3 regions of the Pseudoalteromonas espejiana DSM 9414 genome follow, and region 1 is predicted to be linked to each of the others. Evidence: predicted binding sites of a transcription regulator. Region 1 holds the regulator's gene; each other region holds the start of a gene.
What was found. Region 1 encodes sigma-54, which starts transcription at its own class of promoters, with help from an activator protein. Its sites were predicted from a motif close to GTTGGCACGNNNNTNGNNT; they were not measured.

Region 1 (10,927 bases):
CCAAGGCCGTATTATTGTAATTGGCATGGGTAAATCTGGGCACATTGGCAATAAAATAGCAGCAACACTTGCAAGTACTGGCAGCCCGGCTTTTTTTGTTCACCCTGGTGAAGCAAGTCATGGCGACTTAGGTATGATCACTAAAAATGATGTAGTTATGCTTATATCTAACTCAGGTGAAACCAGTGAAGTACTCAATATTATTCCGGTACTTAAACGCTTAGGCGCTAAAATTATATCAATGACAGGCAGCCCGCTCTCTACTATGGCAACCCTTGCCGATGTACACGTATGCATAAAAGTAGAACAAGAAGCTTGCTCATTAGGGTTGGCACCAACAGCCAGTACCACAGCAACTTTAGCAATGGGCGATGCCATGGCTGTTGCGCTATTAGAAGCTCGCGGCTTTACTGCCGATGACTTTGCTCTTTCTCACCCAGGTGGTAGCTTAGGTAAGCGATTATTACTTACCTTAAAAGATGTAATGCACAGTGGTAAAAACACCCCTATGATAGGTGTAGCGCAAACAATTAAAGATGCCCTTATTGAAATGTCTGCTAAAGGGCTTGGTATGACCGCTATAGTTGATAACAAGCAACAACTAGCAGGGCTTTTTACTGATGGTGACTTACGCCGTATTTTAGAGCAACGTATAGATATACATACTACGGCTATAAGCGAAGTGATGACCAAGTCTTGCACTACAGCCACTGCCGACATGCTCGCAGCAGAAGCACTAAATATAATGGAAAATAAGCGGATTAATGGTTTAATCGTAGTTAATGAGCAAAACCAGCCTGTTGGCGCCTTAAATATGCAAGACCTATTAAAAGCAGGAGTATTATAAATGCAATTTGAAGATCTCTATCAACCGCTAAGCGATGATGCAAAAGCACGCGCCAAAAAAGTAAAACTACTCATATGCGATATTGATGGTGTATTTTCTGACGGCCGTATTTACTTAGGTAATCAAGGTGAAGAGTTAAAAGCATTTAATACAAAAGACGGCTTTGGCGTTAAATCCCTTATTAATAGCGGCTTTGAGGTTGCTGTAATTACCGGACGCCACTCAAAAATAGTGCAAACACGCATGAGCAGTTTAACAGTACAGCATATTTATCAGGGCCAAGAAGATAAACTCATTGCTTATCAAGAGCTCAAAAACACATTAAATTTAACCGACGAGCAAATAGCTTACATAGGCGACGATGGCCCAGACATGCCAGTAATGGAGCAAGTAGGTTTTGCCGTCGCGGTTAACGATGCCCACCCGCTTATTAAGCGCTTATCGCATTACACCACGCAAATGCCTGGCGGCTTTGGCGCAGTAAGAGAGCTGACCGACTTACTAATGCTCGAAAACGGTATTGCACTAACTACCCAAGGCACCAGTTCATGAATGCAGCACGCGTTATACTCAGCGCGCTATTCATCGGCTGTATGGTTTGGCTTTGGTACCCTTATTTTAGTCAAACAAATGTTGCTCCCGAACAAGAGCCGGAGATTATAGCTAAACCCGACTACACCGCCATAGAGCTAAAGCAAACCTCTTACGATGAGCAAGGTAAAATAAATCACAAAGTGACTGCAGCTAAAATGGAGCTGTACCAACAACTTGGGTTTACCTTTTTTGAAAAACCAATTTTTACCCTATATAACGAAAAACAAACGTGGCGTATAAATGCTGACGAAGCCACCTTATATGAAGACAAACAACTTATTTTAGAAGGCAATGTAGTTGCCAAAAATTTAGTTGATAACGCCATGATAGATAACATTAATGCCGACAACATCGAAGTCGACATTAAAGCGCTAACAATGCGCTCAGAGCAACCGGTGGTTGTAACTGGACCCAGCTTAAAAATTGTCGGTAAAGGCCTAGAAGCCGATTTAAAAACCGAAGTAATAAAACTAATTAACCATACGCGAACAATATATTATGACCAATAAACTTACTAAAATTTTAATAATTCCATCGTTAGTGCTGGCTTTTAGCGCCTCTTCAGCTGAACCTGAAACACCGCCACCTGCGAACCAAATTTCAATTAGTGCAGACCGCCAAGAAGGTCAACTAAAAGAAAATGTAGGTATTTTTGAAAAAAATGTAGAAATTGTACATGGTAGCCGCAAAATTACAGCCGACCGTCTTGAAGTGCATAAACGCGAAGACTTAGGTGATAACAAGCAATTACTAATTGCCACAGGCAGCCCTGCATACTTTGAAGAAAAACAAGACGATGGCACTATAATGAGCGCCAGTGCTAACGAAGTTCGCTACGATGTAGCTAAGCGTTTTTTAACCCTTGTAGGTGATGCAGAAGTTGCCCAAGCGGGTCAAAAAATTAATGCAAAAAGCATTACCTATGACATGGAACAACAGCTAATTAGCGCTGAAAAAGACGAAAACTCAACAGATCGCGTACACACTATTTTAGTACCTGTTGAAGCAAAACCAGAAGATAAAACAGGTAACGAAGGCCAACCATGAGTACCTTAAAAGCAGAATTACTAGCAAAAAGCTATAAAGGTCGCCAAGTTGTAAAAAACGTTGGGTTAGAAGTTCAAGCAGGTAGTATTGTTGGCTTACTAGGCCCTAATGGTGCAGGTAAAACCACCACGTTTTACATGATTGTAGGCCTAGTTCCTAGCGATAAAGGTAAAATTTCAATAGATGATAACGACATTACGTTATTACCTATGCACAGCCGTGCTCGCTTAGGTATTGGCTATTTACCACAAGAGTCATCAATTTTTAGAAAGTTAACAGTTTATCAAAACTTAATGGCGATTTTAGAAACGCGAAAAGAGCTTAATAAAGCCGCTAGAGAAGAAACGCTTAACAACCTACTTGATGAGTTTAGTATTCAGCACATTCGCGACAGCCAAGGTATGGCGCTTTCTGGTGGCGAACGTCGCCGCGTTGAAATTGCCCGCGCATTAGCCGCAAATCCTAAATTTATTTTATTGGATGAGCCTTTTGCTGGTGTTGATCCAATTTCAGTGTTAGATATAAAGAAAATAATTGAACATCTTAAAAATCGTGGGATTGGGGTACTAATTACCGATCACAACGTAAGAGAAACCCTTGATGTTTGTGAAAAAGCCTACATTGTTTCTCATGGGGAGCTAATTGCATCTGGCACTCCAGAACACGTATTAAACGACAAAACTGTGCGCGATGTTTACTTAGGCGAGCAATTTAGGCTGTAACAATCAAGCCACTCCTTTGAGCATCTGCTAATATTAATTATAACAACATAAAAGGATTGTTAGAGATACATGAGGCAATCATTACAGCTGCGCATGGGCCAGCAACTTACAATGACTCCACAATTGCAGCAAGCGATACGTTTGCTGCAGCTCAGTACATTGGATCTCCAGCAAGAAATACAAGAAGCACTTGATAGCAACCCGCTATTAGAAGTTGAAGAGCAAGATTACACGGAAGATTCGGCTGGAAAAAACGAGCAAAAAGCAGACACCGATGATGTAACCGTAAGCGCATCAACTGACGATTCAGCCAGCGAATACGAACAAGACAGCGGTGAAGCTTTAAATAAAGACACCGTTAGCGATGATATGGCAATGGATGTTACGTGGGATGAATACATGAGCGCCGCGCCTGCAGCTTCATCAGGCCCAATGCCAGAAGATGAGTCTATTTACCAAGGTGCTTCTACCGAAACGCTTCATGAGTATTTAATGTGGCAGCTTCAACTTACACCCTTTAGCCCTACCGACGAAGCAATTGCTATTGCCATTGTAGAAGCTGTAGATGACTCAGGTATTTTAACGTTAAGCTGCGAAGAAATTTTAGAAAGCTTTAACCAAGAGCACGATGATGACGTTGAAGTTGAACTTGATGAAATTGAAGCTGTTTTAAAGCGAATTCAATTATTTGACCCTGTAGGTATTGCAGCACGAAGCCTACAAGAGTGCTTATGTATACAGTTGAATCAATTTGATAAAGATACACCTTTAATAGAACAAACAAAAATGATCTTAACCGATCATATTGATCTATTAGCAGCTCGCGACTATCGTACATTAATGAAGAAAACAAAGCTCAAAGAAGATGAGCTTAAAGAGGTAATGACATTAATACACACTCTCAACCCAAAACCTGCTGATACCATAGTGAGGGAAGAGTCTGAGTATGTTATACCTGATGTATCGGTTAAAAAAATTAAAGGCCGCTGGGTGGTTGAGTTAAACCCAGATAGCATGCCAAAAATACGTGTAAATAGTCAGTATGCGGCTATGTCGCGTACCGTAAAATCTTCGGGTGATAGCCAATTTATTCGCTCTCACCTGCAAGAAGCTAAATGGTTTATTAAAAGCCTAGAGAGCAGAAACGATACGCTATTAAAAGTAACTAACTGTATTGTAAAACAGCAGCAGGCATTTTTTGAACATGGCCCTGAAGCCATGAAGCCTATGGTATTAAACGATGTTGCTGAAATGGTAGAAATGCACGAGTCGACAATTTCGCGTGTAACTACGCAAAAATATATGCATACACCACGTGGTATTTTTGAGCTTAAATACTTTTTCTCAAGCCATGTAAGCACCGAAAACGGTGGTGAGTGCTCATCTACAGCAATACGCGCCTTGATTAAAAAGCTAATTGCCGCGGAAAACTCAGCTAAACCATTGAGTGATAGCAAAATTGCGGATATATTGGCAGAGCAAGGAATTAAAGTAGCTAGACGCACAATAGCAAAATACCGTGAATCGCTAGCTATTCCACCGTCAAATCAGAGAAAGAGTTTGATATAAGACGTAAAAAACAAAGAGGAAATGCTTATGCAACTAAACCTAACTGGTCGTCACGTAGAAGTAACTGAATCACTTAAAGACTATGTAAATAATAAATTTGCAAAGCTGGAAAGGCACTCAGATCATATTAGCAATGTGCATGTCATTCTCGATGTAGAAAAACTCAACCAAAAAGCTGAAGCGACAATTCATGTAAGTGGCGCAGACTTATTTGCCTCTACAGAGCACCAAGATATGTATGCCGCAATAGACTCGTTGATTGATAAACTCGATCGCCAAGTTATTAAACATAAAGAGAAGCTCGCTAGACACTAATATTATGAAATTAAGTACATTAGTATGCCAGGACTGCAGCAAAGCTGCGGTCCTTTTTAGTAGTAAAAAAAGAATTTTAGAATTCATTAGCGAACTCGCTCATGAAAAATTACCTTATTTACCACAGCAAGATATTCTCAACGCATTAGCAAGCAGAGAAAAACTAGGTAGCACAGGTATTGGCCGAGGAATCGCGATTCCTCATGGCAGAATGGGTGGCGTAGAAGAGCCGCTTGCATTAGTACTTGTTAGCGATACACCTGTTAACTTTGATGCGATAGATAACTGCCCGGTTGATATTTTTGTGGCACTCATCGTACCAGATGGTGATAACCAGCAGCACCTAAAGACTCTAGCAACTATAGCTGATAAACTGAGCAACAAAGAATTTTGTAAACAGCTACGCAGTGCAAAAACCGATGCTGAGCTGTATAACGTTATTGTTGAACAATCGTAGTAAATACTAAGGGCGATAAATGGAGTTGATTATCATAAGCGGCCGTTCTGGTTCAGGAAAGTCGGTTGCTTTGCGCGTAGTTGAAGATTTGGGTTATTATTGCGTAGATAATATTCCGGTAAACTTACTGCCCTCTTTGGTACGCAGCGTATCAGATAACTACGACAAAATAGCGGTCAGTATTGATGTGCGTAATATCCCAAAACAACAAGACGAATTCAACGATATTCTTGAATACCTTCCTGACTTTGCAAAACCAACACTGTTTTACTTAGATAGTGACGATCAAACACTGATCAAACGCTTTTCTGAAACGCGCCGCTTACACCCTCTATCAATTGATTCGTTACCACTTGATTTAGCAATAAAAAAAGAAAAAGAACTGCTTGATGTGTTGGTCACACGCGCCGATTTTATGCTTGATACCACTGATTTAAGTGTGCACCAATTAGCCGAATCTATCCGTGAAAAAATACTGGGTAAAAAAGATAAACAACTTATTGTGACGTTTGAATCTTTTGGGTTTAAACATGGTATTCCAAAAGAAGCTGATTATGTATTTGATGCTCGCTTTTTGCCAAACCCGCACTGGGAGCCAGAATTAAAGCCTTTAACAGGGCTCGATCAGCCTGTAAAAGACTTTTTAGCAAATCACAGCATAGTGCAAAAATTCACCTGGCAAATTCAAACCTTTGTACAAACTTGGTTACCGCATTTAGAGCGTAACAACCGCAGTTATTTAACAATTGCTATAGGTTGTACTGGCGGGCAACATCGCTCGGTGTATTTGGCACAAGCCATTGGTGAAAGCTTTGCTATGACGCACCCTAATGTAAAAATTCGTCATCGTGAGCAAGAAAAATAACCTTAAAATAATAACCTGTTCAGTTTAGGTATAGTAATTTATGCGCTGTGAAGACACGTTTTTAATAAAAAACAAATTAGGCTTACACGCCAGAGCTGCAACGGTGCTTGCACAATTAGCCGTGCAATTTGATGCTACAATAACCTTACATCAAGATGATAAAGAAGCCGCTGGTGATAGCGTATTAGCCTTAATGCTACTCGAAAGTAGTAAAGGTAAAGAAGTTAAAGTTGTATGTGAAGGCCCAGACTCAGAACAAGCTCTCCACGCTGTTGGGCAGTTAATTGCACAACGATTTAACGAACAAGAATAAACGTTTAATTACTTAGCTTGCTCAAACATTTTCGCTTTATGCCCTGATCAGTTTGTGTAGCTTGGTAAATGAATAGTATTTAATTAGATTAATCGCGATGTGGTTAATCGCCTCCCCCGTCGTATATAAAAAAATTTAGGATGCCAATGCCAGAAGCGTTTGAACAAGACTACCCACTGCAACAATTAAAACAGGTGACTAAATCACTTAATAGTGGGCAATTTGTTCAAGTAAGACGCATGCTAGCAAAAACGGCCCCGTGTGATACTGCCCTTTTACTCGAATCCTCACCACATAAAATTAGACGCATGCTTTGGCAGCTGGTTGACCCAGATGTACAAGGTGATGTGCTAGAAGAGCTCTCTGAGGATGTACGTTTAGGTATTATTGCGCAGATGGAGCCTGAACACATTGCCGCTGCCACCGAGGATATGGGGCACGATGATTTAGGTGAAGTACTACGTAGTCTCCCTGATACTGTCTATAAAGATGTTGTTGGGGCTATGGACACCCAAGACCGTGAAAGAGCCACTCAGGCTCTTTCATACCAAGAGCGCTCAGCGGGTGCGTTAATGAACACCGATACGGTGACCATTCGCCCAGACGTTACACTTGATGTAGTACTGCGTTATATAAGGCTCAGAGGTGAGCTGCCAGAAGGCACTGATGATTTATACGTTGTTGATAAACATAATTGCTTTTTAGGCGCATTATCGCTCAGTACACTTTTAACTAATCCACCTGAAAAAATAGTACGAGATTTAATGGATGAAGACTGTGAGTCGATTCCTATTTCTATGGATGAAAGTGAGGTTGCTCAGTTATTTGAGCGTCATAACTGGATATCTGCACCGGTAGTTGATGATAACGCACACTTGCTAGGGCGTGTTACCATTGATGATATTGTTGATGTAATACGTGAAGACGCTGAGCATAGCTTATTAAGCTTAGCGGGTCTTGATGATGAAGAAGACACCTTTGCACCGGTTTTAAAAAGCTCGAAAAAACGTTCTGTATGGTTAGGGGTTAACTTACTAACCGCCCTTGCAGCTGCATTTGTAGCAAGCTTTTTCGAAAGTACCCTCGATATACTGCCAATCTTAGCCGTGCTTAACGGTATTGTGCCCTCAATGGGGGGCGTAGCGGGTAGCCAATCTTTAACTTTGGTTATACGTGGTATTGCCGTGGGCCATATAAACCAAACCAATCAACGCTTTTTAATGGCAAAAGAGCTCGCTATTGGCGCATTAAATGGTGTTATTTGGTCTCTACTTATTGCCGGTGTTATTGCATTATGGCAGTGGGACTTTATGTTAGGTGGCGTGCTCGCGTTCGCGATGTTTATGAATTTAGTTGTAGCCGGTGTAGCGGGTGCATGTATTCCTATTTTACTGAAAAAAATGAATATAGACCCAGCACTTGCCGGCAGTGTAGTGCTTACAACGGTAACCGATATAGTTGGTATTTTTGCCTTTTTAGGCACAGCCACATGGCTACTTGTATAAGTAGCCACACTGCTTAAACGTTAAATTGGTGAACCTGGCGGTATAGGTAAATCAGTAAAGTTTTTAGGCCATTTTCCCTCTTTTAAAAATAGCTTTATTTGCTCAACTAAATACTGCTTAAAAGCACTTTCTCCGCTACTTGTATGGCTCAACATTGAGTTTTGATTAAAATCTTCACTCAGCGTAACTAAATAATAACGTAGCTGCGCTTGTACTTCTGGGCTCACTTTATCGCTTGCAACTAAATCAGCCATTGTTTTTGCAGTTAAAAATTGCACGCGCTGAGTAATTTTTCCTTTCATAGTATTAGGCGCAGATACATTAAACACTTGGCTATAAAGCTGCTCTAGCAACTCATCTAAGCTATAAAATTGAATATTGCGTGCCTGTTGCTGCGCTAACCGATTTAAGCGCTGCGGGTTTAATAAAAGCGATAAACTATGCTGCGCAGCTACTTCAGGTAGTGCCATAGCATCAAGCGTTAAGCCTGTACGCCCTGCTATGCTTTCGCGTGATTTAGACTCCCCATATGCTTTTGGCGGAATAAGCGCTAACACCGATTCAGGTAATAATAAATTGGTTGGCTTAAGCGTGGCTAAAATAGCGTTCACGGCTTCTTGTTGCTGCTCTTTAGCAACAACTTGTGCGCCTTTTGCAGGCGCATCATTTCGTAGTTCGTACTCATAATTGACACCTGCAATTAACTTAACTGCAGCTTCAATTTGATAGCGGTGAAACAAATAAAGCGGTACTAACTTTTCTTCTAATTGCGAGAGTGCATCACCCGTTTTAATGTTATTTATTCCAAACTGCGAAAGCGCTTTTTTACGCACACTAAGCACTCTTAAAAGCTCCTGTGATGGGTTTACACCGTTATCCCATAAATGGGCTGTTGGGTGAGCGCCACCTTTTGCTCGCGCGTCACTGTCGGATATAAACTCAAGGCCTTTGGCTTTATTCTCTTTTAATATTGCTGCCAGTTCAGCGCTTTCGTCTTGATTGGTAAAGTCGCTGTAGCCATATTTAATTACTTGGGTATCCCATGCGCCCATGCCTTTTGCATAGCCACGGGTTACATCTAGGTTGCCTTGCTCATCAAAGCTAAGTAGCGGGTGCGGGTAATCCATAACAGAGGCTCTATCACCTACTGATGCGGCAAAGTTATGAGAAATCCCTAAAGTGTGGCCAATTTCGTGTGCACTCAATTGGCGAATACGATCAAGCGCCATAGCCTGTAAATTCTTAGCGACCTCATTACCTTTTAAATAGGGGGCGGCAAGTGCCTCGGCAATTAATATATCTTGGCGTATACGCAGTGAACCAAGCGTTACATGCCCTTTTAATATTTCACCTGTGCGAGGGTCGATTACAGAGCTTCCGTATGACCAACCACGTGTAGCACGGTGCACCCACTGAATTACGTTGTAACGAATATCCATAGGATCTGCATTACTTGGCAATACTTTTACTATAAATGCGTTTTTGTACCCTGCAGCAGAAAATGCATCATTCCACCATTTACCGCCTTCTAGTAAAGCGCTTTTGACAGGCTCAGGAACGCCAGGGTCTAGGTAGTAAATAATAGGCTCTACGGGTTCACTAATAGGTAAACTTGGATCTTTTTTAGCTAAGCGATGGCGCGGTATATAGCGAACAAACATAGACTCACCAAGCGCAGCTGCATAGTCTTTATGCTCAATACTCCAAAAGCCAGATTGGGGATTAAACTTACGCGGCGTGTAGTTATCATCAGGTAGTTTAATCAGTGAATGATGCATATGCACAGTAAGTGCATATGGGTCGGCACTAACTTGGCGAACAAATTCACCCGGCTTTGTGCCTTTAAAGGTGAGTACAGCTTCAAGCTCGGTGTTTTTTACAAACGCTTTTGAGCGACCCATGTACACAGCACTTCGTGATTCATCAAGGCTAAAGTTACCCTGTTTACGTGCAGCCAATTTTCGACTAACCCCGTGCACATCGCTCAATAAGTACGGCGTGTAGTCAATCAGTGCGGTGGTTTTATCTTGTGCAACTACTTTAAAGCCCGCTAGGATACTTGATGCAAATGCCTCTTTAATACTTTGCTGCTCAGCTTTATTTGAGGTATTAGCACGATAGTAAGTATTTACAGCGCGCAGCATTACTTTATCGCCAAAACGCTCAAACTGTACAAGGTGCGTATTACCAAGTTGGCCCCTATCAAGGCCAATATCGTTTGAGCCAATACCATAAGGTAAGCTTTGCTGAAGTAAAAACTGCTGCTCTAGCTTGTCTACTTTTACATAAACTTTGCCGTTTTGGGTATCGTAAAAAAACGAAAAGTAACCTGGGAAGTGGTTCATTTGCGCAGTAAATTCATCTATAGACTTAATTGCTGCGTGCGCTTGGGTTATGATAGAGCACAGCACAGTAAAGAGTATGTAACTTATAAGTGGTATTTTTTTCATAATCTTATCTTTGTTATTGGCGTTTTAAGTACGATTAGGTAGCACCATTATAGGGCGCTATTTAAACAATACAGGTATTTAAGACGAAATTCAGCGCACTAAGTTAATCTCTCTCACATTATGATTAGCTAGTACACGTTATCAGGAAAATAGAATGCGTAGACTCCCTCCAGTATTACTAGAAGACGGTTGCCCAAGAGAACTTTTGTCGTTAATTAGAACCATTTTAGCGGCATGTAAAGA
Region 2 (10,927 bases), 230 kb from region 1:
TGGAATTTAGTGAAGCAAATACGGCTATTAATGTAAGCCTTAATCAAAGCGAAAATAAAGCCATATTAGCGGTAAGTAACACAGGCCCCGCCCTACCAGAGGGACTCACTGAGCATATTTTTGATTCTATGGTGTCGGTACGAAGTCAGCAAATGCAGCAACAACCGCATTTGGGATTAGGGCTTTATATTGTAAGGCTGGTGTGTGACTACCATAAAGGCAGCGTAACTGCACAAAACAACGAGCGCGGTGATGGCGTAATATTTAAAGTAGCCCTTCCGCTGCAAGGATGATATGCAACTATAGGCGGCTACTTTATTGGCCGTCCTTGTTTTTTGCACACCGATTACAATTTACTACATCTTCAAATGTAACTATTCACTTTTAATTCAGTCGAATGGCCATACCCTACGTCATATTAAAGTATTAAATTGAAGGATTACCCATGAAACCATCACTAGAGCGTGAAGAGATTGAATTTATTTTTGATCTTTATAGGCCTGAAGAACACACCCAAAAGGCACCTGTAGAACCTACAAGCACCAATTATAAAAACCTCAGAAAACCAGAGCCTATTAAAAGTGAAGGGGTGACTGAATACCTAAGCTAAGCGCTAAATACTAGTGCGCCAATTGTTCATTTTGTAAAAAAGATTTTATACAGTTTATTTCTGCAAGCTTTACCTCTTCGCCTATTTCTGGGCCTTTTTTGCCATTTTTAAGTGCATTTTGCACTATCTGCTTTTTATCCATTTTTTGTAGTTCGCTAAAAATTGCTCGCAGCTTAATTGCTTGCGGGTATGGCTTATCCACCATAGTTTCTCCGCGCCCTTGCGCATCGCATTGGCAAGCTTGAGTAAATGCAATAAATCGCTCAGGGTGCACCAGTGCGTTTAAATTAGTCACGATTAACTTATGAATAGTTTGCGGCCTTAACTGATCAACCGTGTGGCAAAGCGTGTGGTTATCGCTGGTAAGCACGCCAATATCACGAAACCGGTTGGGTACTTTTAAGCGCTTACAAAATTTTTCAACTACAGCTACACCTTCGCGCTCATGGCCGCGTAAATTACCGCGTTTTTTAAAGCTCAGTGCTTTACCAAAGTCATGGGTAAGTGCAGCAAAGCGTGTTTCAAGGTTAAAGTTTAAATCGGCAGCACGTCTTAAAACCAGCATAGTATGTATAAATACATCGCCTTCTGGGTGGTGGTTTGCAGATTGCAGCACACCGTCCATTTGCTCTATTTCAGGGAAAATACCTAAGCCATGCAATGCTTTAAAATATAGCTCTGGGTGTTTTTCGCCAAGGGCTTTTTCGGTTTCAAGCCATACGCGCTCGGGCACTAAATGATTAAGCTCACCTTTATTTTTAAGCTCACGCATTAATGCATAAGTACTTGGATGAATACTCCACTGGCTGCCATAGCGCGCTAAAAAACGCGCAATGCGTAATACACGTACTGGGTCTTCTACAAACGCTTGTGTGGTGTGGCGCAATATTTTGTTTTGTAAATCGCTTTGGCCATTAAATGGGTCAATAATATAGCCATTTTCGTCAAGCGCCATTGAGTTAATGGTTAAATCGCGCCTTGCTAAATCTTCTTCAAGGGTTACATTTGGGCTGGCATCAACCACAAAGCCGGTATAGCCTTTACCGCTTTTTCGCTCAGTACGGCCCAGTGCATATTCTTCTTTTGTTTTTGGGTGTAAATACACTGGAAAGTCGCTACCTATTGGCACAAAACCAAGTGACTCCATAGTCTGTGGCGTTTCGCCTATTACTACGTAATCGTTGTCTTTTGATTCTATGTTTAGTAGTTTATCGCGCACTGCGCCGCCTACTAGGTATACCTGCTTTAAGTTGTGTTTCACGTTTATCCCAGTCACATTAACTCTTTATTTGATGTTGATCATACCATTAAACGCCACTGTGTTTGCCAAGCTTAATTAAGCTCATTACAATGGCGCATTATTTTTAAGCCACAGCCTCACATTCAATGAAAAACCATTCATCAAAAAAAGAACTTATGTTACTCCCCATTTTATTAGTGGTTATTTTAATGTGCGTGGCGGGTCATTTTTTACTGCAGGCAAACTTTCAAGATAGCAACATGGTTGAGTACATGTTAGCAGCACTGCCATTTGCAATGTTTGGATTGGTTATTGTGGCATTTAAAATGGCGGCTAAAAGCGAAAAAGATGAGCAAAGCGAGCAGGACTCTTAGTCCTGCGTTGCTGATTTAAAGTACGTGGTAGCCAAACCAGTCTGGCTTTATTGTTTGAGATTGCCCGCTTGGGGTCAGTTTAATATTTAATTGGCTGTCGAGTAGGTCAATGGCAAAGCAGTCATCCACATCGTGTAAATCATCTTTATGAATATGGCTAAGGCCTGCGAGCAAATCACTTTTAGCGCGTTGTTTGGCCTCATTGCTACTACTTGCAACATACAGTGCAAAGTCGTGTTGCTCAGCCATAGAGTCACTTCTGTAAGCGCCTAAATTAACAAAATAAAGCTGCTTATTTTGCTCAACATAGCTATCAACCACTTCTACTTTAAAGCCATCAATATGATTTATTGCCATAAAGCTATCCATATGTACGCTACTTTTATCGCCCACCCATTGGCTTTTTAACTTTGAGTAGGTTTGCTCTATATTCTCCCCTACTACAAAGCGAATATCGTGCATTTCTATATGGCAGCCTTGAATTCGCCCACCTAAATACACCATAAATAACTGCATTTGCTTACCTTTATAAATTATCTACATCAATATTGTGTTTTTTAATCAGTTTGTAAAAGTCTGAACGGTTTCGTTTAGCAAGCTTTGCGCCTTCGGCTACATTGCCGCCCGCCATTTTTAGCGTATTTATAACGTAGTCGCGTTCAAATTCTTTTTTAGCGTCGTTAAGTGATAACGGCTCTGCACTGGCCTCATTAGCATTAAGTGCGTTTAACACTAAATGCGCCGAAATTACGTCACTGGCGCTAAGTGCAACGACTTGTTCTACTACGTTTTGTAATTGGCGAATATTACCTGGCCAATCGTAGCGCACAAGTGCATGCATGGCATCGTTGGCAAAGCGCTTTTCAGCTTGGTTCATGCGCTTAGCAATACTGGCGCTAAAGTGTTGCGCTAGTAAACTTATGTCTTCACGGCGCTCACAAAGTGGCGGTAATTTTAAGTTAACAACGTTTAAGCGGTAGTATAAATCTTCCCTAAATTGCTGATTACTAATCGCATCCGGTAAGTTTTTATGAGTAGCCGATACAATGCGTACATCAATAGGGATTTCTTCTTGAAAACCAACAGGGCGAATGGTTTTTTCTTGTAGTACTCGCAGTAATTTAACTTGTAAGTTAAGGGGCATATCGCCAATTTCATCTAAAAATAACGTGCCGCCCTGCGCTTGTTGAAACAAACCTTGGTGATCTTTCACCGCCCCTGTAAAGGCCCCTTTTTTGTGGCCAAATAGCTCAGACTCTAAAAGCTCACCAGGTACAGCGCCACAGTTAATGGCCACAAATGGCCCATCGCTTACATGACTGTGTTGGTGAATCGCTTGCGCCAGCAGTTCTTTACCTGTACCACTTGCACCAGAGATAAGCACATTAACTTGTGTTGGCCCAAGTAATTTTACTTGCTCAAGCAAATGCAGCATAGCGCCACTGCGAGTCACAATATTACTTTTTGGAATAACTTCATCGGCGTTAACACCATGTATTTCAATTGCTTTTGCAAGGCTGTCGAATAGCTCGTCTTTATCTACTGGTTTTGTTATAAAAGCAAAAATACCTTGTTTAGTGGCTTCAACCGCATCAGGAATAGATCCATGAGCTGTCATCATAATAACGGGCAATGCTGGGTAGCGGCTTTGCAGTTGGCGATGTAGTGTCATGCCATCCATTTCATCCATACGCAAGTCGGTTATTACCGCATCAAACACTTGGTTTTTGAGTATTTGCAGTGCCGTAATACCACTTTCGCAAGTAGTTACTTCGTAATCTTTAGACTCGATACGAATAGTCAGTAATTTTAATAAGCTGGCGTCGTCATCAACTAATAATACTTTTGCGCCTTGCAGCTTTTGTTCGGCCATAATTACTGCTCCTTGGTATCTTCGCGCAGTAATAACTGCTGCTCTATGGTGGCTAATGAGGACAATGTTTGCTGCATTTTGTCGTTCAGGGCTTGCTGCTCTTTTTTTGCATTTATTTGTCGAGTAACGTGCTGCTTTTGCAGCCATAAATATTGTTTTATCGGGTCGGGCCAAAAGTAGGCTAAATCTAGCTTTTGTAGCTTTTTCATTACTTCGTCAGGAGCGCTTGCGGTATTTAAACACATATAGTTAAAAAAGCTTTTTAGTTCTTTTTCACCTAAAAAGGTATGTGTACTGGGCTTAATTTTAAACCCACCACATTGGTTAGCATGCCATGCAATTACTTGCTCTGCGCTTGGGTAAACAGGCTCACTTTTGGGGCGCACTTTTGGATTAGGTACTGTGCTTTTTATTTTTGTATTAGTTGGTTCAACCTTTTCAGTAGAGGCTGTTTTTTGTGTGTTATTTATTTCACACCCAGCTAATACAACCGCACTGCTGAGCACACATAAAATAGCTATTAAGCGCGTACGCATGCTATTAAACTCCTTGATTATTTAACGGTATTTTTATTGTAAATAAACAGCCCTGAGGTTGATTATGCTCAACATTAAGCTGCCCTCTTAATTGTTCAACCGACTCTTTAACTATGGTTAAACCTAAGCCACTGCCTTGCAGCGTAACATCTTTAGAATGCTTACCTTGATAAAATGCGCTGAAAATCTGGCTTTTTTCTTGCTCTTTAATCCCACAGCCATTGTCGCTAACCTGCATAATGAGCAGCTTATTTTCAAGCGCTAGAGCTATGTTTATACTTTGCTCATTAGCAGAAAATTTTAATGCATTAGAAATAAGTTGAATAAGGATCATTTCAATAAGCTCCCTTGGTAAAGCCAACGGTTTATTGGGTATACTGTTTTGCCAATTAAGGGCTTGCTGTTTGGCCGTTAAGCGGTGTTCAAAATGACTATTTATTTTGTTAATTAAATAGCTAAATTCAACTTCGCTCACACTATCTTTGCTGGTACGAATCGCGTTGTAACTTAGTAGGCTGTCGATCATCGTGCGCAAGCGCACCATAGATTCACTTATTAGCTCAAGCACCGCTTGCTGCTCTTTTGTAATTGGGCCAACAATTTCATCACTAAGTAAATCGGTGCCCTCTACCATAGACGCCAATGGCGTTTTTAGTTCGTGGGTAACATGGCGTAAAAAGGTATCTTTTTGCTGCTCTAACATATGTAGTTGCTCTTGCACCCAACGTAGCTTTTCACCTAGTTCAACTAGCTCTGTTGAGCCCTGTACAGATATTTTTTGCTGCCAATGACCCTGCCCTAACTTATCAATCACTGACGTTAAGCCTTTTAAACGCTTACTTATACGCCATAAAAAGCCACCACCTACAAGTAAAGTAAGTGGAATAAGCGCCACTAACCAGTTAATAAACGAGCTTTGCAAAGCGCTTAATTCGCTTTGGTTATTTTGAATTTGCGCCGCGTTTGTATCGCGCAGCCACACAGTAAGCTCAGCCATTAAATCACTAATGGGCACAAATAATGCGGCATCTTGTTGGTTGTTTTTAATTAGCGCTGTATGTGTTGTACTAAGTGTATTTGCTAAACGGCGCCATTGTGTGGTGTATTGTGGTGTTGCACTTACTTGGCTTAACTCATCAATTGAATTTAATGACGACTGCCACTTTTCGTTAATAAGCGTGTCGAGCGATTCGCTTTTTAATACCCAGTTTTGCCTAGTGGCTCGCTCTAAACTGTTTAACTCTTGCTTTAAAAAATTAAATGACTTAGTAACTTGGTAGTTATTACTAACAATAAGCTGGGTAACTGCAAGCTGTTTGTTTAACGCATTTAGAAACACAATAACCACTAAACTAAGCGGAAGTAACGACAGCAGCATGCTAATTACAAACTGACCTATTAAGTTGGGTCGCCAGTTAAGCATTGCATAGTACTTTTTAGCCATAGCTATTGGCATTGTGTGTTCCTTTTTATAATTTTAAGCCTTTATTTTAATTACTTACCTTATACTCTCGCTGAATCAACTTCTATATTTAATCCAACACGCTTCGTTTGTTGCTATTTAGTAACATGCTAACTCATTGATATTTAAGCTAAGCCAACACTCGTATTTAAGGGTGTTGCAAAATTAACACAAAACTAAGTAAATATTTCCTACACCAGCCACTTAAAAACCATAACCCATTGAAAATTAACACCTAAAATTTATGGCACTATTTTTGTAATACCCAGTGCAACTTTAATCAATAAGGAAATTAAATGAACAACCGCTTTTTAGTAATTTTACCTTTGCTTGCCTTTGGATTTATGGGCACCGATGCAATAGCTATGGACGTTCAAGCTACATTTAATGAGCTAGATAAAGACAGTAACGGCACACTTAGCGAATCAGAAGCGGGTGAAGACGCTGTACTACACGAAAATTTTTCACAAATAGACACTAACCAAGATGGTCAGTTGTCGCTAAGTGAATTCAAAAAGTTTATTCAGTAAATTCATTCAATAAGGAACATAATTATGAAACAACTTATCGCTGCATTTTCTTTGATGTTTTTAGCCATTAGTGCCACTGCTTTAGCATCGTCAGTAAACATACGCTTTGCACATTTAGACAAAAATATGGACGGCGCTGTGTCGCTTGCAGAAGCAAAGCAAGACAAAGAAGTCATGAGACAATTTGCCGACTTAGACGAAAACGAAGATAAAGAAATCTCAAAAGAAGAGTTTCAAAACTTTAAACCGTAGTTGACCTTAATTCTGATCAATACAAGATAGGTTTATTATCTAGGCATCAGATGAATTAAGTTTTACTTAAGCTTTTAACAAGTAAGGTAGTCACTAAAGCATTTGCCATAATCCCTGAGGGAATGTGTAAACGGATTTAATGTTGGGAAGTTAAATTATGGCAAGTGCTTTATTTTATAAATGCTTAAGCACAGTATTATTTGGAAGGAAAACCATGAAGCGTGTTTTTTTTAGTGTTATCGCCTTTGTTATGATTAGTTTTAATGCTGCTGCACTTGATGTGAAACAGCGCTTTGATCATCTCGATGCCAATAAAAGCGGCTATTTAACTCAAGACGAGTTAGAGCCACAACCTCAGCTACTCAGCACTTTTATGCGTTGGGACAAAGATCAAGACAAGCAAATTTCACTTATTGAATTTAAAAATTATTTAACCAATAACCTCTACTGAGTATTAGTATGAAAACCTTAAGCTATTTAGCGCTTGTTGCGCTTAGCCTTTTTAGCACCTTAAGCCTCGCACAAAGTACAGAAATTGCAGACAAATTTAAAAAATTCGACCGCAATAATGATGGTTTTTTAACACGCTCCGAAACCGCTGTAGACCCCGCTCTTTGGTCACGTTTTTCTAGTTATGATAAAGACAAAGACGGCCAGCTCACATTAACTGAGTACGGTATTTACGCCAGTAAGTAATTATTTTACAAAGCTTAAAGCCTAAGATAGGTTTTAAGCTATTTACCTCAACATATTGGTATTCTAAAATTGAGTTTGCTAGTGTTATTTTACTAACAATAAAAAATAACCTACTTATGCAACTCAAAAAACTATGTAAACCTTTCATACTTGCTAGCTTGTTAATAAGCAGCACTGTTATAGCGCAAACCCAAGTTATTTATAATGCCAATGGCTACACACCTTTGTACCAAGGTGATGTTCAGTCGTTTTCTACTTTGGTAATTAAAAATGGCAAAGTGGTTAAAGTTGGCGATGATTCACTTAAAGACTCCTTCCCTAATGCTAAATTAATTGATGCAAAAGGTAACACGTTACTGCCAGGACTTATTGATGCACACGGCCATGTTATTGGCCTTGGCGATAACTTATCGCAACTTGATGTACGCGGTGCTAAGTCGGTTGACGAAATAACCACAAAATTAAAAAGCTTTGCTGAAAATAAACAGGGCTGGATTTTAGGCCGAGGTTGGAACCAAGAGCTGTGGAGCGATACGCGTTTTCCAACCGCTAAAGACTTAGATAAAGTAGTTGATGATCGTCCAGTGGTACTGTCTCGCGTTGATAGCCATGCTATTTGGGTTAATAGCAAAGCGTTAAAACTGGCAGGCATAACCAGCGCAACCAAAGCGCCTGAAGGCGGCGAAATTATCAAAGACGAATTTGGTAACCCAACCGGTATTTTTATTGATAAAGCAGAGTCGTTGATTACTCAGCATATGAGCGCCCCTACCAAACAAGCAATTAGCGACTCGTTAGATGCGGCAGGCCAACATTTACTTAGCTTAGGGATCACCTCTACGCACGATGCAGGAATAGATAAAACAACCTGGCAAGTTTATAAAGAGCGTAGTGAACAAGGTAATTTACCACTGAGAATTGTTGGGATGTTAAGCGCAGCAAGCCCTGATTTAACCGAAATGCTTAAAGCTGGGCGCTACCAAGATGCCAGCTCGTTTATGTCTATACGCAGTGTAAAAGTATATGCCGATGGCGCTCTTGGCTCCCGTGGAGCTGCTTTAATTGAAGATTACGCCGATAGAAAAAACCATCACGGGCTCATGCTAGAAACTCAAGCAAAATTGGAGGAATTATTTACCTTAAGCTTTAAGCATGGGTTTAGCGCCAATACGCATGCCATTGGGGACAAAGCCAATAAAGTGGTACTTGATGCGTATAAAAATGTATTTAAGCAAACTGGCGGCATATTATTGCGTAACCGAATTGAACATGCGCAAATTGTCACCCCTGAAGATATTCCGCGTTTTAAAACGCTTAAAATAATTCCATCTATGCAACCTGTACACGCTACATCAGATATGCACATGGCAGAGCAGCGCTTGAGCGATGACCAGTTACAAGGTGCTTATGCATGGCAAACGTTTTTAAAGCAAGGCTCTGTGATTGCAGCAGGCTCTGATTACCCTGTAGAGCTTGCCAACCCGTTTGATGGCTTATATTCAGCCATTACACGTATGGATCATAATATGCTGCCAGAGAACGGCTGGCGCGCAAGTGAAGTACTAAGCAGAGAGCAAGCATTAAGAGCCTTTACCCTCGGTGGCGCTTATGCAGCCCATCAAGAATTTAAAATAGGCAGTTTAGAGCACGGCAAATGGGCCGACTTTATTTTAATAGATAAAGACTACTTTAAAGCACCTTTAGATGAGATTTATAAAACAAACGTTTTACAAACTTGGATAGCTGGTGAATTACGTTATAAAAAAGAATAGGTTACTAAATAAGCATTATTCACAATAAATGAATTTATTATGAATATTTACTAAAGTAATTAAAAAGTATGTCGATAAATGGAGGATTTTAAAAAACCTCTTATGTTTCAGGAAGAAAACATGTTATCCAAAAAAATATCTCTTACTTTATCGACTCTTTTTACTTTATCACTTTCAGCATGTTCTACTCACCCGGTTTATAATGGTCACGCTCCCCATAATAATATTGGTCATCATAACGCTCATAGCCGCTATTCAGACATTCACCAACCTCGTGTAAATAACTGGCAATTTCCTGAAAATAACTACCGCCCAATTAACAGCAGTAAGTTATTAAGTAATTATACCGAGCAATTAGCAATGAAGCTGATTGAAAATATGAATTACATAAATAGTGGGACGCCTATTGCAATTACTTCGTTCGTGAACTTAGACGACAATTTACAAACCACAAATATATTTGGTAATCACCTAGCTGAAAGCTTTATTACTGAAATGCAGGAGTTTGGGTTGTCTGTGGTTGATTACAAGCACACAGGCGCAGTGCATGTAACCCCTTTAGGTGATTTCTCATTTAGCCGTAATGGTAAAGAGATCAAAGGTTACCCACATATCGAATACACTTTAACAGGCACTTTAACTTACACTAATCGCGGTGTAATTGTTAACGCTCGAATTATTGGTGCGAAGTCTAAAGTGGTGGTTTCATCTGCTAAAGGATTTATCCCAAGTTTTGTGGTTGAGTCACTGCACCCAACTCGCAGAACTGATGGGATTGTATTAGACGCGATTCAGTAAAACTAAAAAAGGGTTAACTTGTGTTAACCCTTTTTTGTACCAGCGAGTAGCTTAGCTTTTTGCCTGTTCTACTTTTGGCTGGCGATATAATTTTATAAGGTGGTAAATATTTACCAAGGCTAGTAAGCCATTAGTAAAGGCCACTGGCACAGCCTCTATTGCCACGCCATAGGCCGTGAATACAATACAACCAAACATATTGTACCAACGAAGCTTTACCACATCGGTCATTGTTAACGATGCAACCAATAAAGCTGATGCAATATAACCTAAATATTCCCAACTCAATTGTTCTCTCCTACCCTTTAGGTTAGCATTACGCTAATGCTAACTTGTGGCACTTGTAAGTGTTGCAAAGTATAAAATAAAAAAACTAACTTGCTTAAAAAACCTTAAAAAGTATATTGGTTGTAGCCAATAGCTTCCTAAATCATTACACGGGAAATGAAGGTATTACGTACATAGCAAAGCTAAATACAATAGCAAGTTAGCGTAAATTCTTAGAGCCTTAATAATATCGTCATTAAGGTGTAATAAATAGGACAATTGTCCGAAGAGCATATTGATGTTTCAATACCATTTTTCGAGTTACCTTGTTGAACAATTACTCACATTTGCGGGTAGTAGTTATCAGCAATCAAAAAAAGAAGTGTTGATCCACCAGGATCAACCACTTAGTAAACTTGTGCTAGTTCGCAGCGGTACTATTTCGTTTAGTTATGATGTAGGCAACGGGCGCCGCCTATTATTAGGGCAGCTAGACTGCAACAACACATTAATTGGC
Region 3 (10,927 bases), on a different replicon from region 1:
AAATACCCAAATTTATCGCGGTCTTGGCGTAATAACTGGCAAAATGTCAGTACCTTGTTTAATTATCCTGAGGATATACGCAAGGCCATTTACACGACCAATGCGATAGAATCACTCAACAGCGTTATTCGAAAAGCCATCAAGAAACGAAAATTGTTTCCGCATGATGATTCAGCCAAAAAGGTTACCTACTTAGCAATTGAGCAAGCATCTAAAAAGTGGACAATGCCAATAAGAAATTGGAAAACGGCCTTGAATCAATTTATGATTGAATTCGAAGACCGTTTGAAAGATGTTATTTAAACCTGGTAGCTACACAGAATCTGTTACAGGGTCAAAAATGCCAGTCAGCTTAACTAACTGGCATTACATTTTGTGGGCTTTTTATATCTTTAATTTACTATTTAGCTTTTCAATTACAGTATTTAATACTTGGTATTCATTATCAGACAGCTCATTCAATAATTGCTTTTCCCAATTATTTGCTTCAATCGCAATTCTAGAGTGTAAAGATTCACCTTGCTCACTTAACACAAGCAATGCTGCGCGTTTATCATTTTCATTAAGCTTACTATAAACTAAATTTTTATTAACAAGTACTTTCACAGCTCTAGATACAGTGGACTTATCCATATTAGCCAATGAACACAAATCCTTAGCACTATTTTGACCAAACTGCGCTAAATTAGCTATTACCCGCCATTGTGCAATGGTTAAATCGTACTTTTGTTGATATACGAGGGCAAAGTCATCACTAATTTTAGTTGCCAATTGGTTTAGCTGATAAGGCAAAAATTCATTTAAATCTTTACTCATTCTTTATCACCACGTTTACACACTTAAACAACTGTGCATTTTTATTTACAGGGTAGCGTATTTGCTTATTTGAAATTACTCTCACATGAGAGTACTTTAAACTAATAAGTAAAATGATAAAACACTGTAACTCTCACAGGATTTAAAATGGCCAACGAATTAAAATACATGACCGGCTTTGGCAACGAGTTTGAAACCGAAGCGCTACCCGGAGCCCTCCCTATAGGGCAGTTTAGTCCTCAAAAGGTTAAATATAATTTATATACTGAACAATTTAGCTCTACTGCATTTACAGCTCCGCGTGCTGCAAATCGCCGTACCTGGATGTATCGATTGCGTCCTTCAGTGGTTCAAGGCGATTATCGCCCCATTGATAATGGCTTAGTAAGAACAGCACCAATTACAGAGGCTGTTACGCCACCAACAATGCTACGTTGGAGCCCAATTAAAATACCTACAACTAAAACTGACTTTATTGATGGCCTAATTACTATGGCTGCAAACGGCAGTGCTAATGGGCAATCGGGTATTGGTATTCATATTTATGTTGCAAACTGCTCTATGCAAGGCCGCTATTTTTGTAATGCCGATGGCGAAATGCTGTTTGTACCCCAACAGGGCGAATTGCTATTACACACTGAGTGCGGAAAGCTGATTGTTAAGCCTGGTGAAATTGCAGTAATCCCACGCGGGATAAAGTTTTCAGTTGATTTATTAAACGAAACTGCGCGTGGCTATATTTGTGAAAACTATGGCCATGCGTTCGAACTTGCAGAGCGTGGTCCCGTTGGCGCAAACGGGTATGCTAACGACAGAGACTTTCAGTACCCAATAGCTGCATTTGAAGATAAAGAAGGCGACTTTGAATTAGTTTCTAAATTTAATGGCAATTTATTTAGCTGCGAAATAAAGCACTCTCCTTTTGATGTAGTTGCATGGACAGGTAATAGCGCGCCTTATAAATACGATTTATCTCGTTTTAATGTAATGAATACAGTGAGCTTTGATCACCCAGATCCGTCTATTTTTACAGTGCTTACCTCGCCTTCAGCTACTGAGGGAATGGCAAATGTTGATTTTGTTATATTTCCGCCGCGCTGGATGGTAGCTGAAAATACTTTTCGCCCACCTTACTATCATCGAAATATTATGAGTGAGTTTATGGGCTTAATAGAAGGCGTATATGATGCTAAAGAGCACGGTTTTGTACCTGGAGGCGCAAGCTTACATAATTGCATGTCGCCACACGGGCCTGAAGCCGAGGTGTTCGACAAAGCATCTAACGCAGAGCTTACACCGCAAAAATATGAGAACACCCTCGCCTTTATGTTCGAATCTCGCTATATCATATCGCCGACCAAATACGCCCTTGAGGGAGACGAGCGCCAAGCAAATTACACTGATTGTTGGCAAAGCATTACAAAACAATTTACAGCTAAGGAATAGATTTGATGAAACTATATAGTTATTTTCGCTCATCGGCTGCGTATCGCGTACGTATTGCGCTTAATTTAAAAAATATTGAGCACGATATCGAGTTTGTTAACCTGCTTAAATCTGAACAACTTGCACAGCCCTATCTTGATAAAAATGTACAAGGGCTACTACCTGCACTTGAAACAGACGAAGGCGTATTAGCGCAATCTTTGGCTATTTTAGAATGGTTAGATGAAAGCTACCCACAAACGCCGTTAATTTATGGTAATGCATGGCAAAAAGCGCAAATACGTAATATTAGTTATGCCGTGGCATGCGATATTCACCCAGTAAATAACTTACGCGTGCTTAAATATTTAACCAATGAGTTAGGTGTTGATGAGCAAGCTAAAACTGCATGGTATAAACATTGGGTTGAGCTTGGTTTTGAAAAAATTGAATTAACGCTAAGTGACACCAGTGACTTTTGCGTAGGTAATACCCCAACGCTCGCTGATATATGTTTAGTTCCGCAGGTATTTAATGCGCTGCGTTTTAATGTTGATATGGCTGCTTATCCTAAAATAGCAGCCATTTATGAGCGATGTAATGCAATAACTGCTTTTAGTGACGCAGCACCGCACAATCAGCGCGATGCGCTTTAGCTTTTTAATGCACTGTGTATAACACTTACATGCTCAATTAAATCAAGGCCTAGATCGGTTAAATAGCCGCCATCTGGGCTATCTATAACGCCTTTATCAAATAACCTTTGTGCTGCACTTAACAAATTTGGCTGTGCATCTGAATGTAATTTTATGCCCTGCATTTTGCTATCTCGAGGAAACTTAGCTAATAACGTAAATTCATCTATCATTATTTGATTAAATTGCATGTGTTCACCTTTTTATAGTTTTGTGTTTAAGTCAGTGTTGTATAACGCTATTACTTACCCTAGCATGTTTTTTAGTACCGTGTACTATTTTTAAACTATCAAAGCTCGAGGTAGCTCATGCGCCATATTATGGTTTTATTTATATTTTTAATTGCGTTAACTTTAGCCCCTAGCAGCTATGCAAAAACGCTCAAAACGCATTCTGTTATTGACGCCAATGAGATTATTAATAGAGGTGATATATGTTGGTACGACAACAAACGTTATAGTGAAGGCGCGCTTTTGCAAGTACAGTCTTTTATTTTAGTTTGCGCCCCTAGTAACCCCCAGCATATTAACAGTGGGCTAATTTGGCTAAAATTAGATAAAAAAGGCAAGGCTGTTTATCCTACAAAACCCAAAACCATCACAGTGAATTAGCGCTAAAAGATGATTTAAGCTACAATGCGCACAGTTTAAATAAGTAGTATGGCTATGGATAATCAACCTAAAAACCCTCTTCATGGGGTAACATTAGAACAAATTTTAGTAGAACTTGAACAACGCCTTGGTTTTAAAGCAATGGGCGAGCAAGTGAATATAAAATGCTTTACCGATTCACCAAGTATTAAATCGAGCTTAAAGTTTTTGCGTAAAACACCATGGGCACGCGATAAAGTAGAAGCGCTTTACCTTCATACTTTGAGTAACAAGCCACTGCGTAGGCCTAAAAGCGCAGCGCGTCCTAAACACACTAACACGCCTGATACGAGCGGTTTTGTTTGGCCATCGATTAAAAAGTAATAAACAACATGCAATAAAAAAGCACGTTTAACCGTGCTTTTTGTATTTACAGCTCTTTGCTAATAACCTTTAGCGAGCCTGGGTCTATTTTAATAACCAGTGTTTTAGCTGTTTTCACCTCACCATCTAGCACGTACTTTATGTCTTCATCTGCCGTTATGGTTACTTTTTTAGCATTAGTATGATGCGAGCTAATAGCTAATTGTGTTTGAGTAATACTGCTAAACATTAGCTCGGCAATACTAAGCACACTGGTTGTGTTTTCTTCACTTGGTACTAGCCAATTTATATCTAATAAGCCATCTTCATGGTCAGGTTGTCCGCCACCTTGCGCTAGTAATGTAGTAAACGGAGCCGCATTGGCAACTATAAAGCTGTTGGTGTGCACCTCTTGTGTTTGGTTATCGTCTAGAGTGACATAAAGTGTTTGGGCTCTTTGTTCACTAAAAGCCTGAAAAAAACCGTTTAAATACGCAAGCTGCCCAGATTTATTTTTTGCGTCTCTATCCGCTTTTTCTATCATTGATTGTTCATAACCAATACCTGCTAACAACAGCATTAGTTCGTCGTTACAGTAAGCGGTGTCTATGGTATGAGTTTGTCCATCTATAATTAAATCGCAGGCTTGTTCAACCGGTATTATTTTTGAGCTAATCCCCATAAGTACATGCGCCAAAGCGTTTGCCGTGCCCATAGGGATTATGCCAAGCTTACACTGCGTATTAACCACAACGCTTGCTACCTCGGCAACCGTGCCGTCGCCACCACACGCAATTATTATATCTGGCTTATTAATAATGGCTTGTTTAGCTAGTGCTATCCCGTTGACCTCTTGTGAAGTAGTCAAAACTTCTAAATCATAATAGGCAGATAAACGAGCAACGATTAAGTGCTCTTTGTCTTGCCACAGTTTGGTACCCGATACTGGGTTTGCAATTAATACCGCTTTGTTTTTTATAACCAGCTCGCCCTTTTTATGGCGTTTAGCCAAATGGCGAAGTTGGTGTTTGTTAAGGTTTGCGGTTTCTCGAGTTTCTTTAATTTGCGCAAGTATTTGATGTACATCTGCATCTTTATTTTGGCTAAGTAGGTAAGCAGCCATTACAAATACAGAGCGTCCTCTGCCTAGCGCACAATGAACTACGACGCGACGGTCTTCTTTAATGTGATGATGAATCCAGTTTATAGCCTGATTTAACTGCGAGTGCGTAGGGACGCTATGATCTAACACCGGAATATTTAAATAGCTAATGTTTTCTTGTGTAGAGCTCCACTCAAGGCCATCAAATTCACAGGTAACATCTAAAATTGCCGTTATGCCGTTTTCTTTTAACGTGTCTATATCTGATGGGAATAACCGGCACGCTAAAAAGAGGTGGTCATTAATTTTTTGTATTGGCGGAACTTTGTCGTGCTTACGAGAATACGCATTATAAATTTGCACCCCCAATAAAAAAGGCACAAATGCCCAACGAATATAAAAAGGGATCACACCATTTTCTCGTTTTCTAAAAATTTTGGCTAGGTTAAATATGTAAGCGCCACTAACAAGAACTAACGATAACGCACTCCAATAAAACACTATCGCAAAATAAACCGAATTAACCTCCCAGCCTATAAAAATAAAAATTAACGCTAAAATTAAATAACTCGTTGCAGCCCACATAAATTCTCCTTTGTATTTACTGTTTTTATGATTTTTTAACAGCCTTGTGTAAGTGTAGTAGCAATTTACACGCCAATAAAATACGTATCCTTAGCCTTGTAATATTTTTAACCTATTGATTTTTATTAACTATATTAAATTAGGTTTGAGCTTAAATAACTAATATGCGTTTTTTACATTTAAGTCGGTCAATTTTTCCCATTGATAAATCACACTATTTTTGATTAAAACTTGTTTAGGTACGTATAACAGCTAATATAAAAAGTCAGATTAAAAGTGTGCATCCAAATCCCACCCTCTAACGTTTTATCAGTAATAATAAAAACAACAGGACCCATATGGAAAACGATAATTTACTCCCCCTTTTGTGCAAAACTGCACAGGGTAACAAAACCGCCTTTGCCGATTTATATCAGCAAACTAGTGGTAAATTGTTTGCGATTAGTTTGAATATGCTTTCAAACCGCGCTCACGCAGAAGAAGTATTGCAAGAGGCATTTATTAAAATTTGGCATAACGCATCTGAGTACAATGCCACAAAAGGCACTGTAATAAGTTGGATGATAAGCATAGTACGGTACAGAAGCTTAGATGCGCTGCGCTATCACAAGGTTAGAAAAGAACAAGCCATGGGCGATGACGAATACGATGAACAAGACATAGACATTAACTATGACGATCAAACAAAGCTTGTTAATTGTATTGAACAACTTGACCCACAACAAAAGCAAGCCATACATTTAGCCTATTACAAAGGGTTAAGCCATGGTGAGCTGGTCAATCACATAGATACGCCATTAGGTACGGTTAAAAGCTGGATCAGGCGTGGGTTGCAGCAGTTGCAGAGGTGTTTAACATTATGAATTATAACAAACCAGAACTACTCGATGCCCTAGCCGCTCAGTATGTGTTAGGCACGTTAAAGGGGCTTGCCCGAAAGCGTTTTCAGCGTTTGATGTTGAGTTTGCCACAAGCGCGCGAAGCCACTGTAATGTGGGAGCAAAATTTAAATGACTTAGCCGGTGCTATTAAACCACAAACACCTGGCGATCATGTATGGCAACACATTTTAAATAAAATAGAAAACAACGCTCATACTGTAAAGACGGTTATAAAGCCTGCGCCTTCGGTGTGGCGTACTTGGTCATTTATAGCCACAGCGGCATGTATTATTTTAGCGTTTTTAGTTATTCAGCCAACTACACAACTTCAAGACAGCCAACAAATTGCGCTGGTACAAAACCAAGATAAACAATCATTGTGGTTTATTAATGTGAACGAGCAAGCCTTATCGGTTAAAGCCAGCACTAAATTGGTCGCGCAAACAGATAAAGACTACGAGCTGTGGATGATTTTAAAAGGACAAGATACGCCTATTTCGCTTGGCTTATTACCTAAACAAGGCGAAAAGCTCTTAATAAAAGACACTCGCTTTGATGCGCAAAACATTGCCTTACTTGCGGTAAGTTTAGAACCACTAGGTGGCTCGCCTAATGGCTTACCAACTGAGGTACTTTACACCACTGAGCTAGTTATTTTATAGCGGCTTGGTTACTCTTAAAAGGGTAGGCTAATCTTTGGTTAGCCTACCCTTTTATTATTAAATTTAACAAAAAATAAAATATTTTAACTTTTTTGCATCCAAAGTGATTTTTGCTTCGTTATTAGTTATGACTTCAATCAAAACTAAAGGACAAAGTCATGAAAGCTTTAACTCCATCTATACTCGCAGTAGTTGTATGCAGTACCTTAGTAAGCGCCCCTAGCGAGGCATCAAGCCACCGTGAAGCGCCAAATATTAGCCGCTTTCCAACCCTAGACTCGACCGATTTTTACGTATTTAATAGTTATGAAGCAGGCAGAGGTGACTACGTTACATTTATTGCCAATTACATCCCTTTACAAGATGCCTACGGCGGCCCTAACTATTTTGCCATGGACCCCGATGCAACCTATAGCATTCATATTGATAACGATGGCGATGCAGTAGAGGACATTACCTTTGCGTTTAATTTTACCAGCATGCTCCCTAACGATAACCAAGGTGTGCAATTAACAGTAGGTCCTGAAGGAAACCAACGCACTGTATCTGTGCCACTTAAAAACGTTGGCGGTGTTGCCGCAGGCGATAACAGCGCAGCAAACTTTAGCGAGTCATATACACTTAGTATGATTAGCGGCCCTCAACGAACGGGTACTAGCACTTCATTAAGCAATACAACCACCAGCTCAACTACGTTTAGCAAACCACTAGATTACGTGGGCGATAAAACATTTGGCTCTATGGCTGAATACCAAACCTACGCAGACCAATTTGTCTATCAAGTATCTGTGCCTAATTGTCCTGATATGGCAAAAGTATTTGTAGGCCAACGTAAAGACCCCTTTGTAGTTAACCTAGGTAAAACCTTTGATTTAGTAAACTATGTACCTGTAGAAGGCGACAGTTCACCTGGCGCAGGTGATGGCGGTGGCTTCCCTGGGGGTATTACACAATCGGCAGATAACGACGACCTAATTGATAAAAACGTCACCTCTATAGCCGTAGAAATTCCTAAAAGTTGCGTAACAGGCGAAGGTAACGGCGTAATTGGCTCGTGGACTACAGCAAGTCTGCCGCAAGCGCGTATATTAAACCCTAACGCTAAATTTGCAGATAATGCTGTAAATGGTGGCGCACTAACGCAAGTATCACGTTTAGGTAATCCATTGGTTAATGAACTTGTCATTGGTATTAAAGACAAAGACACATTTTCAACAGCTCAACCGCAAGACGATGCACAGTTTTTAGATTACGTGTCTCACCCTTCGCTCCCAGAGCTATTAAATATATTGTTTAAAGATGCAGTAAATACCACGTTAGGTGCTGAGCTTGAAACACTTGCACCCACTAACTTTCCACGTAATGACTTAATTACAGCATTTTTAACAGGTTTTGCTGGTGTAAACCAACAAGCAACGGTAACCCCTTCAGAAATGCTGCGTTTAAATACGGCTATTGCAGCCACAGCACAAGCTGATCAATCTGCATTTGGTATTGCTGGTGATGACTTAGCAGGCTTTCCAAACGGCCGTCGCCCAGGTGATGATGTAGTAGATATTGCTCTTCGCGTTGTTATGGGTCGTTTGTGTCATCCGATTCCAGTAAATGGTGAAGACACCGACTTAGGTTTATGTACACCAGAGGATGCAGATGTAGGTACTGTGCCATTTACCGATGGTGCGCCTGTTGATGCAAGTATGATGGACGCTACTTTCCCATACCTAGCAACACCACTTGCAGGGTCTAAATAAGGAGTAACTTATGCGTAATTTAACACTTACTCATACCGGTCTACTGCTTTGCGCTTTAACACTTGGCGCATGTAGCAACGATGATGACAATAAACAGCCTACTCCAGTAGTAAATACAGCACCTAGTGCAAGTGATGCAATGCTTACTACGCAAACAGAAGTAGCCATTAACGATACGTTAATAGCAACCGATGCAGATGGCGACTCACTCACTTATGCACTTACAACAGAGCCAACACTGGGCACTGTGGTAGTAAATAGTGATGGCAGTTTTACCTATGCACCAAATAAAGAAGCAACCGGCAGTGACAGCTTCATGTTTGGCGTATCTGATGGGGTAAATCAGCAAGTGACAGCTATGGTTGATATTACCATTGAAGCGCTGCAAGTCGACTTTGCGCAATTTGCTAGTGATGCGTTTAATCAAGGCCCTAACGATGAGCCTTTATCGACCAATGGACGAGTTTTTACCAATACAGACACTGATGTAAGTACTATTTCATCAGGTTCATCGGGTAACTAGTTCGCTTTTTTATATTAAGCTGACGGCCATGGATGGCTTTTTTAAAAGGAAAACAGCAATGCGCAATAACTATAAAATGATGCTATTTATTACCTGCAGTGCACTTGTTATAAGTAGCGCGATTGCAAAGCCCATGATTCCAAATGATGACGATATTATAGCAACCAGTAATTCATCAATTAGCGCTAATTTAACACTAGAGCAACTCAGCACTTTGGTTATAAACAGCCAATACATAGGGCAAACAGAGCGTTATCAAGGTGTACTAAAAAATCGCTTAGCGCTACTTTACAAACAAAACCCCACGGCACAAGTTGGGTACTTATATGCAAGGGTGTTACAAAAAGAGCATCAATTTACACACGCTATTGAAGTTGCAAATACTGTAATTGAAAAAGACCCAAACCACATTAATACTCACCTTTTATTGGCAAATATGTTGATGACACAAGGTAAGTTTGAACAAGCCAAGCGCCACTGTGTATCTCTTATTGGTGCAGCAAGCGTTGTTACGGCAACAACCTGTGTGCTTGATATTCAAAGTCAGCAAGGTCAATTACAGCAAAGCTACCAATCATTACTTGATATTACTCAAAATAAAACCATTAGCTTAACAACCAAACAGGTACTTAGTGAGATGGCGTTTAGGCTTAATAAGCTCAGTGCAGCGCTTGAGCATATTAACAGTATTGATTTAAGCAAAGCACCTGTGAGCCTTATTGTGTTATGGGCCGATATACAGCTAAGCCAAAACAACCCTGAGCAGGTACTTAATACCTTAAGCCAATTTAGCAATTTTCAGAGCCAACTTGAAGATGCTGTTTTACTTAGGCTCGCCATAGCAGAAAAACGCAGCACACATAAAGGTAATAAGCAGTGGCAAACACGTATGCAGCAACGAGTTAATTTACGAGAACAACGACAAGATACCTTTCATGCCAATGATTTAGCTAACTATTATATTCATGTACAAGTAGATAAAGCCAAGGCACAATACTGGGCAAATATAAATTGGCAGCAAGCAAAAATGAGTACAGATCAACACTTATTACGCCAAGCTAATGCCATGGTTAGGGACACCTTATGAAAACATTAAGCTCTTTTTTAACCGCTTTGCTCGTTACGCTATTAAGCGCTTTTAGTGCACAAGCACACCAACTAAGCACCAGTTATATCACGTTAGATAACGCGCAAAACCCGCAGCTATATACGGGTACATGGCAAGTAAACATTAACGATTTAGAACAAAGCGTTGCGCTTGATTTAAACCAAGACCAACAAATAAGCTGGGCTGAGCTTAAATCACAAAACGAAGCCATTAATCGCTATGCAAAGTCTAATTTTACTGTTTTACAAAACATGCAAATTTGCCCGCTAACAATTGCTGATAACTACCAATTAGATAACCATTTTAATGAGGCTTATTTAGTTTTACCGCTGCAATTTAGTTGCGCAAATAATGCCGATATAACCCTTAACTACAGTGCTTTTTTTGAGCACGATGCTAATCACAAGGTTATTGTTAACCTAAACC

Region 2: PESP_RS13550 (EF-hand domain-containing protein) is a predicted target of sigma-54. The motif match lies at 6,339-6,357, and genes of this name have one in related genera.
Region 3: PESP_RS19200 (diacylglycerol kinase family protein) is a predicted target of sigma-54. The motif match lies at 5,635-5,653, and genes of this name have one in related genera.

What each region holds. Positions count from the first base shown of each region.
Region 1 covers NZ_CP011028.1:3,211,744-3,222,670, forward strand. Annotated here, with positions in the region: gene PESP_RS14565 (KpsF/GutQ family sugar-phosphate isomerase) at 1-847, shown strand, start outside; gene kdsC (3-deoxy-manno-octulosonate-8-phosphatase KdsC) at 848-1,399, shown strand; gene lptC (LPS export ABC transporter periplasmic protein LptC) at 1,396-1,950, shown strand; gene lptA (lipopolysaccharide transport periplasmic protein LptA) at 1,940-2,488, shown strand; gene lptB (LPS export ABC transporter ATP-binding protein) at 2,485-3,210, shown strand; gene PESP_RS14590 (RNA polymerase factor sigma-54) at 3,280-4,779, shown strand; gene hpf (ribosome hibernation promoting factor) at 4,807-5,094, shown strand; gene PESP_RS14600 (PTS sugar transporter subunit IIA) at 5,099-5,551, shown strand; gene rapZ (RNase adapter RapZ) at 5,571-6,416, shown strand; gene PESP_RS14610 (HPr family phosphocarrier protein) at 6,457-6,729, shown strand; gene mgtE (magnesium transporter) at 6,876-8,234, shown strand; gene PESP_RS14620 (zinc-dependent metalloprotease) at 8,255-10,684, opposite strand; gene PESP_RS14625 (class 1 fructose-bisphosphatase) at 10,839-10,927, shown strand, end outside.
Region 2 covers NZ_CP011028.1:2,984,257-2,995,183, forward strand. Annotated here, with positions in the region: gene pdsS (proteobacterial dedicated sortase system histidine kinase) at 1-293, shown strand, start outside; gene PESP_RS20470 (hypothetical protein) at 446-610, shown strand; gene PESP_RS13520 (multifunctional CCA addition/repair protein) at 621-1,871, opposite strand; gene PESP_RS13525 (hypothetical protein) at 1,997-2,224, shown strand; gene PESP_RS13530 (DUF1543 domain-containing protein) at 2,240-2,740, opposite strand; gene PESP_RS13535 (sigma 54-interacting transcriptional regulator) at 2,751-4,097, opposite strand; gene PESP_RS13540 (hypothetical protein) at 4,100-4,633, opposite strand; gene PESP_RS13545 (sensor histidine kinase) at 4,638-6,089, opposite strand; gene PESP_RS13550 (EF-hand domain-containing protein) at 6,392-6,625, shown strand; gene PESP_RS13555 (hypothetical protein) at 6,650-6,877, shown strand; gene PESP_RS13560 (EF-hand domain-containing protein) at 7,092-7,328, shown strand; gene PESP_RS13565 (EF-hand domain-containing protein) at 7,337-7,573, shown strand; gene PESP_RS13570 (amidohydrolase) at 7,690-9,345, shown strand; gene PESP_RS13575 (FlgO family outer membrane protein) at 9,466-10,143, shown strand; gene PESP_RS13580 (YgjV family protein) at 10,195-10,431, opposite strand; gene PESP_RS13585 (Crp/Fnr family transcriptional regulator) at 10,709-10,927, shown strand, end outside.
Region 3 covers NZ_CP011029.1:512,697-523,623, reverse strand. Annotated here, with positions in the region: partial or broken gene PESP_RS19235 (IS256 family transposase) at 1-303, shown strand, start outside; gene PESP_RS19230 (MarR family winged helix-turn-helix transcriptional regulator) at 385-816, opposite strand; gene hmgA (homogentisate 1,2-dioxygenase) at 964-2,262, shown strand; gene maiA (maleylacetoacetate isomerase) at 2,268-2,897, shown strand; gene PESP_RS19215 (TIGR02647 family protein) at 2,894-3,127, opposite strand; gene PESP_RS19210 (DUF1496 domain-containing protein) at 3,245-3,547, shown strand; gene PESP_RS19205 (VF530 family protein) at 3,602-3,910, shown strand; gene PESP_RS19200 (diacylglycerol kinase family protein) at 3,957-5,576, opposite strand; gene PESP_RS19195 (sigma-70 family RNA polymerase sigma factor) at 5,915-6,439, shown strand; gene PESP_RS19190 (anti-sigma factor) at 6,436-7,119, shown strand; gene PESP_RS19185 (DUF4331 domain-containing protein) at 7,278-8,870, shown strand; gene PESP_RS19180 (Ig-like domain-containing protein) at 8,881-9,393, shown strand; gene PESP_RS19175 (tetratricopeptide repeat protein) at 9,452-10,480, shown strand; gene PESP_RS19170 (HupE/UreJ family protein) at 10,477-10,927, shown strand, end outside.